One region of the Mammaliicoccus lentus genome, then DNA from elsewhere that is predicted to be linked to it. Evidence: a T-box and tRNA genes for the amino acid it is inferred to sense, from the RefSeq annotation. Region 1 holds a T-box; the other holds one or more tRNA genes.
What was found. The T-box of region 1 lies ahead of ACNMOQ_RS06070 (valine--tRNA ligase). A T-box ahead of a tRNA ligase gene usually reads a tRNA of that ligase, here a tRNA-Val.
Positions count from the first base shown of each region.

Region 2: it has a tRNA-Val gene. The T-box ahead of ACNMOQ_RS06070 (valine--tRNA ligase) is inferred to sense a tRNA for this amino acid. The anticodon was not compared.

Region 1 covers NZ_OX344834.1:1,221,400-1,228,642, forward strand. The annotation lists gene ACNMOQ_RS06065 (AbrB family transcriptional regulator) at 1-523, shown strand, start outside; T-box leader at 572-786, shown strand; gene ACNMOQ_RS06070 (valine--tRNA ligase) at 826-3,456, shown strand; gene ACNMOQ_RS06075 (bifunctional folylpolyglutamate synthase/dihydrofolate synthase) at 3,465-4,724, shown strand; gene ACNMOQ_RS06080 (YfcC family protein) at 4,827-6,224, shown strand; gene ACNMOQ_RS06085 (prepilin peptidase) at 6,395-7,099, shown strand; gene radC (RadC family protein) at 7,109-7,243, shown strand, end outside.
Region 2 covers NZ_OX344834.1:1,009,637-1,016,879, forward strand. The annotation lists rRNA gene ACNMOQ_RS04930 (23S ribosomal RNA) at 1-1,395, shown strand, start outside; rRNA gene rrf (5S ribosomal RNA) at 1,484-1,598, shown strand; tRNA gene ACNMOQ_RS04940 (tRNA-Val) at 1,625-1,700, shown strand; tRNA gene ACNMOQ_RS04945 (tRNA-Thr) at 1,705-1,780, shown strand; tRNA gene ACNMOQ_RS04950 (tRNA-Lys) at 1,788-1,863, shown strand; tRNA gene ACNMOQ_RS04955 (tRNA-Leu) at 1,867-1,948, shown strand; tRNA gene ACNMOQ_RS04960 (tRNA-Gly) at 1,978-2,052, shown strand; tRNA gene ACNMOQ_RS04965 (tRNA-Leu) at 2,059-2,147, shown strand; tRNA gene ACNMOQ_RS04970 (tRNA-Arg) at 2,157-2,230, shown strand; tRNA gene ACNMOQ_RS04975 (tRNA-Pro) at 2,250-2,323, shown strand; tRNA gene ACNMOQ_RS04980 (tRNA-Ala) at 2,348-2,423, shown strand; tRNA gene ACNMOQ_RS04985 (tRNA-Met) at 2,449-2,522, shown strand; tRNA gene ACNMOQ_RS04990 (tRNA-Ile) at 2,557-2,630, shown strand; tRNA gene ACNMOQ_RS04995 (tRNA-Ser) at 2,643-2,735, shown strand; tRNA gene ACNMOQ_RS05000 (tRNA-Met) at 2,767-2,840, shown strand; tRNA gene ACNMOQ_RS05005 (tRNA-Asp) at 2,853-2,928, shown strand; tRNA gene ACNMOQ_RS05010 (tRNA-Phe) at 2,948-3,020, shown strand; tRNA gene ACNMOQ_RS05015 (tRNA-Thr) at 3,036-3,111, shown strand; tRNA gene ACNMOQ_RS05020 (tRNA-Tyr) at 3,118-3,201, shown strand; tRNA gene ACNMOQ_RS05025 (tRNA-Trp) at 3,213-3,286, shown strand; tRNA gene ACNMOQ_RS05030 (tRNA-His) at 3,289-3,361, shown strand; tRNA gene ACNMOQ_RS05035 (tRNA-Gln) at 3,376-3,447, shown strand; tRNA gene ACNMOQ_RS05040 (tRNA-Cys) at 3,454-3,528, shown strand; tRNA gene ACNMOQ_RS05045 (tRNA-Gly) at 3,541-3,615, shown strand; tRNA gene ACNMOQ_RS05050 (tRNA-Gly) at 3,650-3,724, shown strand; tRNA gene ACNMOQ_RS05055 (tRNA-Leu) at 3,768-3,852, shown strand; gene ACNMOQ_RS05060 (PTS sugar transporter subunit IIC) at 3,995-5,047, shown strand; gene ACNMOQ_RS05065 (D-2-hydroxyacid dehydrogenase) at 5,272-6,255, shown strand; gene ACNMOQ_RS05070 (ABC transporter substrate-binding protein/permease) at 6,370-7,243, shown strand, end outside.

The DNA.
Region 1 (7,243 bases):
CGTATTGAGTATACCAGAGTTATTTATTATTTTAATTGGCATCGCAGTAACATTTCTCATTTTTTATAAATTCCGATTTCCAGTTCCTTATTTATTATCTCCTATTTTAGTCATGTTAACTTGGAACTTATTAACTGGCCAAGTTTTCACATTAGATTATCAATTTATTATCATAGCTCAAATACTATTTGGTATTAGAATAGGGGTTCAAATCGCTGATTTAATAGATAATATTACGAAAAAAACAATTTTTGCGATTGCATTTCAAAATATTATGCTTATTATTGGTGCTTTTTTACTCGTCTTTTTATTCCAACTATTTATTAATGAAAATATAAATGATTTATTCTTAAGCGCTGCACCTGGAGGTATGGCACAAATAATTGTTGTAGCTTTAGAAACAGGCGGTGATGTTGCAATGATATCCAGTTACCATATATTTAGAATATTTTTCATTTTGCTAATCGTTGCGCCATTAATAAAAGTATTTTTAACAAAACAATCTAAAAATTATAAGAATTAATATAAATCAATATTGACTTATATAGTCGGTACTTATATTATTAAAGTAATCGAATATTTAAAGAGGAAGAGTAAATCATTGATTAATGATAGAGAGTGCATGGTTGGTGAAAATGCATATTAATGGTGATTGAAGGTAGCCTTGTTTGGAACGTTATCTGAAACTAAGTAGGTTAACGCGTGAGCGAGCGATAATCGTAAGAGTGCAATATAATTTATTTTATATTGAATTTAGGTGGTACCACGGTTGAGCCCGTCCTAGTTTATAGGACGGGTTTTTTATTTTAATGAGGAGTGATTTATATGGAAATGGAACCTAAGTACAACCTTAAAAAGGTTGAAGAAGGTCGTTATGAACAATGGTTAGAAAATGATTATTTTAAACCAAGTGAGAATAAAGATAGAGAAACTTATACAATTGTAATTCCGCCACCAAATGTTACTGGGAAACTACATTTAGGCCATGCATGGGATACAACATTACAAGATATTTTAACAAGAATGAAAAGAATGCAAGGCTACGATACACTTTATCTTCCTGGTATGGATCACGCTGGTATTGCTACTCAAGCTAAAGTTGAAGCTAAATTAAATGAGCAAGGTTTAACGAGACATGATTTAGGTAGAGAGAAATTTTTAGAACAATCTTGGTCTTGGAAAGAAGAGTATGCAGATTTTATTCGTGCTCAATGGGCAAAGTTAGGTCTTGGATTAGACTATAGTCGCGAAAGATTTACTTTAGATGAAGGTTTATCTCAAGCTGTAAAGAAAGTATTTGTTGAGATGTATAAAAAAGATCTTATATATCGTGGTGAAAGAATCATTAACTGGGATCCACAAACAAAAACAGCTATCTCAGATATCGAAGTAATTCACGAAGATATCACTGGTCATTTTTATCATATAAATTATCCATTTAAAGATGGAGAAGGTTCTATTGAAATTGCAACTACACGTCCCGAAACGATGCTTGGTGACACTGCAATCGTTGTTAACCCAAATGACGATAGATACAAAGATTCTATAGGGAAATCTGTTATTTTACCGATAATTGGTAGAGAACTACCAATTATAGCTGATGACTATGTTGATATGGAATTTGGTAGTGGTGCAATGAAAGTTACACCTGCTCATGATCCAAATGACTTTGAAATTGGTGAACGTCATCAATTAGAAAAAATCAATGTAATGAACGAAGATGGCACGATGAATGAATTAGCAGGTAAATATAATGGTTTAGATCGTTTTGAATGTCGTAAGCAATTAGTAGAAGATTTAAAAGCTTCTGGTGAATTGATTAAAGTTGAAGAGCATGAGCATTCTGTTGGTCATTCAGAGCGAAGTGGTGCAGTTGTAGAACCATATTTATCAACTCAATGGTTTGTAAAAATGGAACCATTAGCTAAACGAGCTTTAGATAATCAAGAGACTGATGGACGAATTAATTTTGTACCAGACCGTTTTGAAGGCACATTTAACAGATGGATGGAAAATATTCGTGATTGGACTATTTCACGTCAATTATGGTGGGGTCATCAAATTCCTGCGTGGTATCATAATGAAACAGGTGAAATATATGTAGGCGAAGAAGCGCCTTCAGATATCGAAAATTGGACTCAAGACGAAGATGTATTAGATACTTGGTTTAGTTCTGCTTTATGGCCATTCTCAACTTTAGGTTGGCCAAATGTAGAAGATGAAGACTTCAAACGTTACTACCCAACTAATACATTAGTTACTGGTTATGATATTATTTTCTTCTGGGTTAGTCGTATGATTTTCCAAGGTTTAGAATTTACTGATCAAAGACCATTTAATGATGTTTTACTTCACGGATTAGTTAGAGCTGAAGATGGACGTAAGATGAGTAAATCACTAGGAAATGGTGTAGACCCAATGGATGTGATTGATGAGTACGGTGCAGATAGTTTGAGATACTTCTTAGCTACAGGTTCTTCACCAGGACATGATTTACGTTATTCAACTGAAAAAGTTGAATCAGTATGGAACTTTATTAATAAAATTTGGAACGCTTCTCGCTTTAGCTTAATGAATATAGGTGAATCATTTAAAGTTGAGGATATTGATTTATCAGGAGAAAAATCAGTTGCTGATGAATGGATATTAACACGTTTAAATGAAACAATCGCTCATGTTACAGAGTTAAGTGATAAGTATGAGTTTGGCGAAGTTGGACGCGTATTATATAACTTTATTTGGGATGAATTCTGTGATTGGTATATTGAAATGAGTAAAATTCCTATGAATAGTGACGACGAGTCTAAAAAACAAATGACGCGTTCTGTTTTATCATATACACTTGATCAAACTATGCGTATGTTACATCCATTTATGCCTTTCGTTACTGAACATATTTGGCAAGCTCTACCACATGAGGGCGAAACGATTATCCAAGCTTCATGGCCAGAAGTAAGACCAGAATTGTCTAATGAAAATAGTAAAGTTTCAATGCAATTATTAGTTGAAATTATAAAATCAGTTCGTCAAGCACGTAGAGAAGTTAATACGCCTATGTCTAAAGAAGTGCCAATTCATATTGAAGCTAAAGATGAAAAAGTACAAGAACAATTAATAAACAATAAGGATTATTTAGAACGTTTCTGTAATCCTAGTGAGTTAATAATTGATACTAAAATTGAAGTTCCTGAAAAAGCGATGACTGAAGTAGTGTATGGTGCTACAGTAATATTACCGCTTGAAGGTTTAATTGATATGGATAAAGAAATTGAAAGATTGCAACAAGAATTAGACAAATGGCAAAAAGAACTTGATCGTGTGAACAAAAAATTAAGCAATGAGAAATTCGTTGCAAAAGCACCTGAAAAAATCATCAACGAAGAAAAAGAAAAGAAATTAACTTATCAAGAAAAATATGACGGTGTTTTAGCAAGAATTGAACAATTGAGAGGCTAGGAAGGCTTATGAATTATTTAGATAGTTTACATTGGATACATGAACGCACTAAATTCGGGATAAAACCAGGTGTAAAACGAATGAAATGGATGTTAAGTAAGCTTGATCATCCAGAAGATAAAATACAAGGCATTCACGTAGTTGGTACAAATGGTAAAGGATCGACAGTTAGTTATATTCGTGATGCACTAATAGCAAATGGATATGAAGTCGGTACTTTTACTTCACCTTATATCATTACTTTTAATGAAAGAATAAGTTTAAATGGTAAACCAATTACAAATGAGGAACTAGTTGAATTAGTTCAAATAGTCAAACCTATAACTGAAAGACTTGAAGCAGAAACAGACCTAGGTCCTGCAACTGAATTTGAGGTTATTACATTAATTATGTTTGTTTATTTTGGTACAATTCGACCAGTTAACTTTGTTGTAGTAGAAGCAGGATTAGGTGCTTTAAACGACTCAACAAATGTATTCCAACCTATTATGACTGTATTAACAAGCATCGGATTAGACCATACTAATATATTAGGCGAGACTTACATGGATATTGCACGTGAAAAAGCAGGTGTAATCAAGCCTAGTGTGCCTCTTGTATATTCAATCAAACCTAAAGATGCTTTGAATTTTATTAGAGAAGTTGTAGAACATCATCATAATAAAGGTTTGGAATTAGATAGGGATATATATGTTGTGTCAGAAGGCGAAGAATTCACGTATCGTTATGACAACTATGAATTAGAAAATATCAAACTAAAAATGATAGGTAATCATCAACATGAAAACGCTGCGCTAGCAATTACAACGTTGATTGAAATGTATCAAAGAGGATTAATCCAGTTAGATTTCAATAAGATGATTGACGCAATTGAAAATGTAACGTGGTATGGAAGAATTGAAAAGGTAAATGATAATCCTTTAATCTTTTTAGACGGTGCTCATAATAAAGAAAGTATTGATGCTTTAGTAAAAACATTACAGCATTATTACTCAGATAAGAAGATTGACGTGTTATTTGCTGCTATTGATGGAAAGCCTATTGGGAAAATGTTAAATAGTCTTGAAGACATAGCGAATCGATTTTTCGTTACAACATTTGATTTTCCAAAAGCATTACCAATTGATACAATTTATGAAAGTGTTGAGCATTCGCATATAGAGAAAGTTAAAAATTATCGAGAGTTCATTGAATCATATCAAGGTGATTTGCTTATAATAACTGGTAGTTTATATTTCATCAGTGAAGTTCGTAAATTACTTGTATAATGGATAAAAAGTATTGGGTTTTTAATCCAATACTTTTTTATATTTTCATTATTTTCTGAATAATAGGGTAAAAGAAAATCAAACGAAGAAGGAGAGAATTTAATGGGGTTAAAAAAGAAAAGAAATATCACATTTAAAAATCCACATACTTATGCTATTTTGTTATTCATTATCGTGATAAGTGTTATTTTGACTTATATTATACCGGCTGGAAAATTTGATAGAAAAACTGTTAATGATAGAGAAGAAGTAATTTCTGGGACGTTCCATTTTGTAAAAAGTGAACCTTCTGGCTTTTTAGATATTTTCAGATCTATTCCTGAAGGTTTAATAAGTGGTGCTGATATTATATTTTATATCTTTTTAGTTGGTGGCGCGTTTGGCGTAATACATAAGACTGGCACTATCACAAACGGTGTAAACGCAGCGATGAATAAGCTAGGTAAAAATAGTAAGTTTATGATACCTTTAACGATGCTTATCTTCTCGTTATTAGGATTTTCAATAGGTTTAGCAGAAGAAACGATTATATTTGTACCAATTGGAATAGCTATAGCAAGAGCAGCAGGTTATGATGCAATGACTGGAGCCGCTATGATTATAATGGGAGCAGCTGCTGGATTTCTAGGAGGTATGCTCAATCCTTTTACAGTCGGTGTTGCACAGAAGATCGCAGAATTGCCATTATTTTCAGGATGGGAAATAAGAACACCGATTTATATTGCTATTCTGATTGTAGGCATACTTTACGTAATGTTCTATGCTAGAAAAGTAAAAAAAGACCCTTCTAAAAGTTTAGTATATGATATAGAAGTAAAGGAAGTTGAGGAAAGTGAAGATAACCAAAAAGTCGAACGATTTACAAAAAGACAAATTATATGTTTAATTTTGCTTGTAAGTACAATTTGTTTTAATGTCTTTGGGATATTCAAGTTCGGTTGGTCATTCAATGAAATGAGTGCAAACTTCTTAGTAGCAGGTTTGCTGGCAGGATTTATTGGTGGTTTAGGTTTCAATGGAACATTTGATGCGCTAATCGATGGTATGAAATCCATTTTGTTTGGAGCGTTAATAGTAGGATTTGCTAAAGCAATTGTAGTTGTATTGGAAGATGGTAAAATAATTGATACTATAGTCTTCTATTTAACAAATTCAATTCAAGATTTACCTGCTAGTATAACTGTTGGAACGATGTTTATTATTCAATTATTTCTTAATTTCTTTATACCATCAGGTTCAGGACAAGCCATGACAACGATGCCATTAATGGTACCAATTTCTGATATCCTAAATATTAATAGACAAATGGCTGTACTAGCTTTCCAATATGGTGATGCAATTAGTAATAGTATTTTTCTTACTTCTGCTTCACTTATGGGTGGACTAGCTGTAGCAGGTATCCCGTATACACAGTGGGTTAAATTTATATGGAAGTTATTATTACTATGGGTAATCGTTTGTATGGTCGGAATATTTGTCGCTTTAATACTCGTTAATTAATAATATGAAAAACTTGAAAGAAATTGCTTAATAATAGCGGTTTTTTCAAGTTTTTTTGTCTGTTTTAAAACTTATTCATTTTGTTAGTTAAAAATTTTGAATTTATGAAATTAGGAATATTATGGCCTTAATTGATATATTATTTTATATCAACTAAGGAGATATAAATAATGCTTTTATACTTTATTTTAGGATCTATTTTAGCAAGTTATATGTATCAATTAACAAGTACAACAATCGTCAATTTTAAAACATTAACATGTCGTTCAAAGTGTACATATTGTAATCATAAACTAGAATATAAAGATTTAATTCCAATTTTTAGTTATATTTATCTCAAAGGTAAATGTAGATATTGTAATACGTCCATACCTAAAGATTTAATCACTGTTGAAATATTATTAAGTATTTTATTTATTATGCCACTAATTTCACCTCAAATACATAATCCTCATTTGTATTATTTTTTAATTATATTTTTAATTCCTTTAGCTATATATGATATGAAATACTATATTGTTCCTAATCATATTTTAATTCTCATGTTTATAACTGGTATTTTGATATTCAAACCCGATTTAGAAAATATATTAATTTCATTAGAAATCGTTTTTATCATCCATACTTTATACTTTTTATCTAAAGGTGGAATAGGTTATGGGGATGTGAAATTGTTTTGTATATTAATTCTCATTTTAACTTGGAAGCAATTTTTACTTATATTTATGTTTACTTTTATCATTTCAGGTATTTCTGCTATCAGTTATATTTTATTTAAAAAATCTATTATAACAAAAGTTCCATTAGTACCTTATATAGCAATTTCATCAATAAGTGTATGTGTATTTAATAATCAATTACTATTTTATTTTTAGGAGGTTAATATGTCATTGAAAATCAAAGACTTACAACAAGAAGACAAGCCAAGAGAGAGATTAAAATCATATGGTGCTGATAGATTAACAAATAGAGAATTATTAGCAATTATAATCAATTCAGGTAGTAAACAATTTTCTAGT
Region 2 (7,243 bases), 210 kb from region 1:
TTAGGCAAATCCGGCACTCGTAAGGTTGAGTTGTGATGGGGAGTTGGATCATGAATCCGACGAGTCGTTGATTTCACACTGCCAAGAAAAGCCTCTAGTTAGAAAATAGGTGCCCGTACCGCAAACCGACACAGGTAGTCAAGATGAGAATTCTAAGGTGAGCGAGCGAACTCTCGTTAAGGAACTCGGCAAAATGACCCCGTAACTTCGGGAGAAGGGGTGCTTTTTAAGGTGCAAGCCTTGAAGAGCCGCAGTGAATAGGCCCAAGCGACTGTTTATCAAAAACACAGGTCTCTGCTAAACCGTAAGGTGATGTATAGGGGCTGACGCCTGCCCGGTGCTGGAAGGTTAAGAGGAGTGGTTAGCTTCTGCGAAGCTACGAATCGAAGCCCCAGTAAACGGCGGCCGTAACTATAACGGTCCTAAGGTAGCGAAATTCCTTGTCGGGTAAGTTCCGACCCGCACGAAAGGCGTAACGATTTGGGCACTGTCTCAACGAGAGACTCGGTGAAATCATAGTACCTGTGAAGATGCAGGTTACCCGCGACAGGACGGAAAGACCCCGTGGAGCTTTACTGTAGCCTGATATTGAAATTCGGCACAGCTTGTACAGGATAGGTAGGAGCCTTAGAAGCGTGAGCGCTAGCTTACGTGGAGGCGCTGGTGGGATACTACCCTGGCTGTGTTGACTTTCTAACCCGCACCATTTGATCATGGTGGGAGACAGTGTCAGGCGGGCAGTTTGACTGGGGCGGTCGCCTCCTAAAGAGTAACGGAGGCGCTCAAAGGTTCCCTCAGAATGGTTGGAAATCATTCGCAGAGTGTAAAGGCACAAGGGAGCTTGACTGCGAGACTTACAAGTCGAGCAGGGTCGAAAGACGGACTTAGTGATCCGGTGGTTCCGCATGGAAGGGCCATCGCTCAACGGATAAAAGCTACCCCGGGGATAACAGGCTTATCTCCCCCAAGAGTTCACATCGACGGGGAGGTTTGGCACCTCGATGTCGGCTCATCGCATCCTGGGGCTGTAGTCGGTCCCAAGGGTTGGGCTGTTCGCCCATTAAAGCGGTACGCGAGCTGGGTTCAGAACGTCGTGAGACAGTTCGGTCCCTATCCGTCGTGGGCGTAGGAAATTTGAGAGGAGCTGTCCTTAGTACGAGAGGACCGGGATGGACATACCTCTGGTGTACCAGTTGTCGTGCCAACGGCATAGCTGGGTAGCTATGTATGGACGGGATAAGTGCTGAAAGCATCTAAGCATGAAGCCCCCCTCAAGATGAGATTTCCCAACTTCGGTTATAAGATCCCTCAAAGATGATGAGGTTAATAGGTTCGGGGTGTAAGCGCAGTAATGTGTGTAGCTGACGAATACTAATCGATCGAAGACTTAATCAAATTTTTAAAATCGGTTTTTGAGCCGTAAAATCTGCTTACTATCTAGTTTTGAATGTGCAATACATTCTTAATAAGTTTTTACTATTTGTCTGGTGACGATAGCAAAGAGGTCACACCTGTTCCCATGCCGAACACAGAAGTTAAGCTCTTTAGCGCCGATGGTAGTTGGACTTACGTTCCGCGAGAGTAGGACGTTGCCGGGCAAATATAAAAATTACATATATTAAATGGAGAATTAGCTCAGCTGGGAGAGCATCTGCCTTACAAGCAGAGGGTCGGCGGTTCGAACCCGTCATTCTCCACCATTTAGCCGGCCTAGCTCAATTGGTAGAGCAACTGACTTGTAATCAGTAGGTTGGGGGTTCAAGTCCTCTGGCCGGCACCATGTTTTAGAGCCATTAGCTCAGTTGGTAGAGCATCTGACTTTTAATCAGAGGGTCAGAGGTTCGAATCCTCTATGGCTCACCATTAGCGGGTGTGGCGGAATTGGCAGACGCACTAGACTTAGGATCTAGCGCCTTACGGCGTGGGGGTTCGACTCCCTTCACCCGCATTATTTAAAGAAATTAAGCATTTAATTTTGCAGAAGTAGTTCAGCGGTAGAATACAACCTTGCCAAGGTTGGGGTCGCGGGTTCGAATCCCGTCTTCTGCTCCATTATTTGCCGGGGTGGCGGAACTGGCAGACGCACAGGACTTAAAATCCTGCGATAAGTGATTATCGTACCGGTTCGATTCCGGTCCTCGGCACCATTTTAATATGCGCCCGTAGCTCAATTGGATAGAGCGTTTGACTACGGATCAAGAGGCTAGGGGTTCGACTCCTCTCGGGCGCGTAATGACCAGTTAAGGTTACGGGAAGTAGCTCAGCTTGGTAGAGCACTTGGTTTGGGACCAAGGGGTCGCAGGTTCGAATCCTGTCTTCCCGACTCTTTAAAAGTTATATATTAAATGGGGGCTTAGCTCAGATGGGAGAGCGCCTGCTTTGCACGCAGGAGGTCAGCGGTTCGATCCCGCTAGTCTCCACCATTTAAAATTAATACATTACCATTATGGCGGCGTAGCTCAGCTGGCTAGAGCGTACGGTTCATACCCGTGAGGTCGGGGGTTCGATCCCCTCTGCCGCCATTAAAATTAAATATGTCATACATATTTTGATTTTGGACCTTTAGCTCAGTTGGTCAGAGCAAACGGCTCATAACCGTTGGGTCGCAGGTTCGAGTCCTGCAAGGTCCATACTTATATAGTGGAGGAATACCCAAGTTCGGCTGAAGGGATCGGTCTTGAAAACCGACAGGGGCTTAACGGCTCGCGGGGGTTCGAATCCCTCTTCCTCCGCCATTATATTTGTACACTAATTATTTATTATTAAAGCGGGATGGAGCAGTTCGGTAGCTCGTCGGGCTCATAACCCGAAGGTCGGTGGTTCAAATCCGCCTCCCGCAATTATTATTTTTAGGTCCCGTGGTGTAGCGGTTAACATGCCTGCCTGTCACGCAGGAGATCGCGGGTTCGATTCCCGTCGGGACCGCCATTTTTAAAATTTAATGTATGGCTCAGTAGCTCAGTCGGTAGAGCAAAGGACTGAAAATCCTTGTGTCGGCGGTTCGATTCCGTCCTGAGCCATCTTTTAAAGTTTAAGCCGGCCTAGCTCAACTGGTAGAGCAACTGACTTGTAATCAGTAGGTTGGGGGTTCAAGTCCTCTGGCCGGCACCATCTATCGGAGGGATAGCGAAGTGGCTAAACGCGGCGGACTGTAAATCCGCTCCTTCGGGTTCGGCAGTTCGAATCTGCCTCCCTCCACCATTATTATTTATAGGGGTATAGTTCAACGGTAGAATAGAGGTCTCCAAAACCTTTGGTGTGGGTTCGATTCCTACTACCCCTGCCATGGCGGTTGTGGCGAAGTGGTTAACGCATCGGATTGTGGTTCCGACATTCGTGGGTTCGATTCCCATCAGCCGCCCTTATTTTTATTAATGGGCTATAGCCAAGCGGTAAGGCAACGGACTTTGACTCCGTCACTCGCTGGTTCGAATCCAGCTAGCCCAGTTGTTTGGCGGCATAGCCAAGTGGTAAGGCCGAGGTCTGCAAAACCTCTATTCACCGGTTCAAATCCGGTTGCCGCCTCCATTAATAAATATTGCGGGAGTATTTCAACTCTTAGAATACATTCCTTCCTGGAATGAGATATAGGTGCAAATCCTATCTTCCGCTCCAATTCCATTTTTCCTAAATGATTAATTATTAAAATGCGGGAGTATTTCAACTTTTAGAATACATTCCTTCCCGGAATGAGATATAGGTGCAAATCCTATCTTCCGCTCCATTATTTCTTCCATAGGGAAGATTTTTTTATAGGATAAAGTTATGCCGGCGTGGTGGAATTGGCAGACACGCGGGACTCAAAATCCCGTGTCCATTGCGGACGTGTCGGTTCGAGCCCGACCGCCGGTACTATATTGAAAGCCATAAACTTAGGTTTATGGCTTTTTTATTTTATATAATATTAAGAAGTTTAGGATAAATGTGAAAATACGATTGTTTAAAAAGATAAAGTCCTATATCATTAATACATATTTACATCTGGAGGAATACTATGGATAAACATTTCACTGCAAAAGAATTTTTTTCTAATATTTTAAATGGTATTGGTGTTGGTATCGTTATTGCTTTAATACCAAATGCTATTCTTGGCGTACTTTTTACATACTTAGCACAGTTTCATCCTATATTAGAAATGTTTAACCAAGCTTTACTGTTAATGCAGTTTGGTATGAGCTTTATAATAGGAGTGATTGTAGCAAATCTATTTAAATTCCAAGCTACTGATGCTGTTATGATTGGAGCTGCAGGATTGATTGGATCAGGTGCTGTTAAAATAGAGAATGGTACATATACATTTGCAAGTATTGGGGATGTAGTAAATTTAATAGTTGTATTGGTAATAAGTTGTTTCTTAATGATTAAATTAAAAGGAAAATTTGGTTCATTAGATATGCTTATATTACCAATTTTAGTTTCTGTTGTGAGTGGATTTATTGGCATGTTAACTTTACCTTATGTAAGTACTGTAACTAAAGGTATTGGCAATTTAATTGGTCATTTTTCTACTTTAAATCCATTATTAATGTGTATCTTAATAGCAATTACATACTCTTTATTAATGGTAACACCTATTTCCTTAGTTGCTATTGCTACTGCTGTAGGATTAGAAGGTTTAAGCTCTGGCGCAGGTAATATGGGTATTGTAGCAGCTTGTATGACGTTCTTAATAGGATCATGGAAAGTTAATAATAGAGGCACAAATATTGTATTGATTGTTGGTGCAGCAAAACTAATGATACCAGTTTATTTCAAACATCCTATAATCGCAGTACCGTTACTGTTTAATGGATTAATTTGTGGACTATTGACTTACTTTGTTGGAATTAAAGGAACACCAATGTCTACAGGTTTTGGCTACACAGGTTTTGTCGGACCAGCTAATGCTATAAAATATATGGACGGACAGTTTATAGTTAACGTATTATTATTGTTATTAGCATACTTCATTATACCTTTAATAAGTGCATACATTATACACACACTATGTTTGAAAGTATTACCAAAATATCAAAAAGATATATTTGCTTTTAATAATAAAGCATAGAGAGAGGGCCAGAAACCTCATTTTGTTAAATAAGTTTTCGTAGTCCATTTTTGAGCTAAGGATTTATGTCCTTGGCTTTTATTTATGTAAAAAAGAATAAGCCCTAAAACTACATATTATATTCTGAATAGTAAGAATATATTGAAAAATAGATTGTTTGTTTCTTTGTTTTCTTGTACAATTAATGATTATTCACAATATTGCATATTGAAAGGAAGTAAATGATGAAAATAAAATTATTTGATATAAGAGAAGACGAGAAAAATTTTGCTTATAACTGGGGGAAAGTGAATAATCATGAAATAGTATGTGTTGAAGAACATTTAACTTTAGATAATGTATCTTCCTTAGAAGCATTTGATGCTATTAGTACTCAACAACTACATAAATATGATGATGATATATATGAGGCACTTAATAAGGTAGGAATTAAGCAAATAGCTGGCCGAACTGCAGGTTTTGATATGTTCAATAAAGAAGAAGCAGCTAAACATGATATTAAAATTACTAATATACCAGCATATAGTCCTAATGCCATAGCAGAGTTTGCGGTATGTAGAGCATTAGAATTAGTTCGTAACATTAATAAAATACATAAACGTGTTACTAATCAAGATTTTACATGGGATGAAAATGTTATTGCTAATGAATTAAGAAGTATGACTATACTTGTTATTGGAGTAGGTCGAATAGGAAAAGTTTCAGCTCAATTATTCAATGGATTTGGTGCAAAGGTTATAGGTTATGACCCTTATGACCAAAGTTGTGATAATGTTGAATTTTTTGATGACTTAAAAGAAGCTATATCTAAAGCGGACCTTATAACTCTGCATGTTCCTGCTAATGATGAAACAATGCATATGATCGATGAAGAAACGATAAGTTATATGAAAAATGGTGCATATTTAGTGAATACTTCAAGAGGTATTACAGTTGATACTAAAGCCTTATTGAAAGGATTAAATGAAGGAAAAATACATAGCGCTGCTTTAGATGTATATGAACATGAATTTGATTATTTTGCATATGATTATTCAAATAAATCTATTGAAGATGAAATATTAAAAGATTTATTATCGCGTGATGATGTGTTAATTTCACCCCATATAGCATTTTATACAAAAACAGCTGTTCAGAATATGGTTGAGATATCACTTGATAGCGCACTTGAAGTAATAAACACAGGGAAAAGCTTAAACGAAATATAATGATAAACAAGTATGAATGTTTGAACATTCATACTATTTTTTAAAAAACACTGTTGCATAAAATTACAATAATGCGTATAATAATGAATATTATTAATTCAGGAGGTTGGAACTGTGAAAAGAAATGTATTATTAAAAATTGTCTTCACCATCATTTGTTTATCACTTATGATTCCAAACATTAGTATAAGCCAAGCTAATGCAGCACAAACGGATCAATGGGATAAAGCAAAAGAACGTGGAGAATTAAGAGTAGGATTATCAGCTGATTATGCACCATATGAATTCGAACATACTAAGGATGGTAATCGAGAATATGCCGGGATTGATATCGAGCTCGCTAAAAAAATAGCAAAAGATAACGATATAGAATTAAAAATTGTGAATATGCAATTTGATAGTTTACTCGGCGCATTAAAAACTGGAAAAATCGATATGATTATTTCTGGTATGGCACCAACTCCTGAAAGAAAAAAAGAAGTAGATTTTTCGGATTATTATATGGAAGTCAAACAAAGGATGATTGTCCAGAAAAAAGATAAAGACAAATTAAAAACGGTCGATGATTTTAAAGGTAAAATGATTGGTGTTCAAAAGCAAACGACTCAAGAAGAACTTGCAAAAACTGAAATGCCTGAATCACAACTTAGCTCTCTTACTAGGGTACCCGAAGTTATCATGTCACTTAATTCTGGAAAAATAGACGGAATGATTATAGAAGGTCCAGTTGCAGACGCTTATCTAGAGAAAAATCCTAATTTAACTTATTCTGATGTTGAATTTTCTGATGCCGATAAAACAACCGCGATTGCTTTACCGAAAAACTCGCCAGAATTAATGGATAGAGTAAACAAAAGCGTAAAAGATGTGAGAGATAATAATTTGATAAAGGATTATCAAGACAAAGCAACAGAAGCTATGTTTGATGATGGTTCATTCTTTAGTAAGTATGGTTCTTATTTCTTACATGGTATCGGTATTACAATTC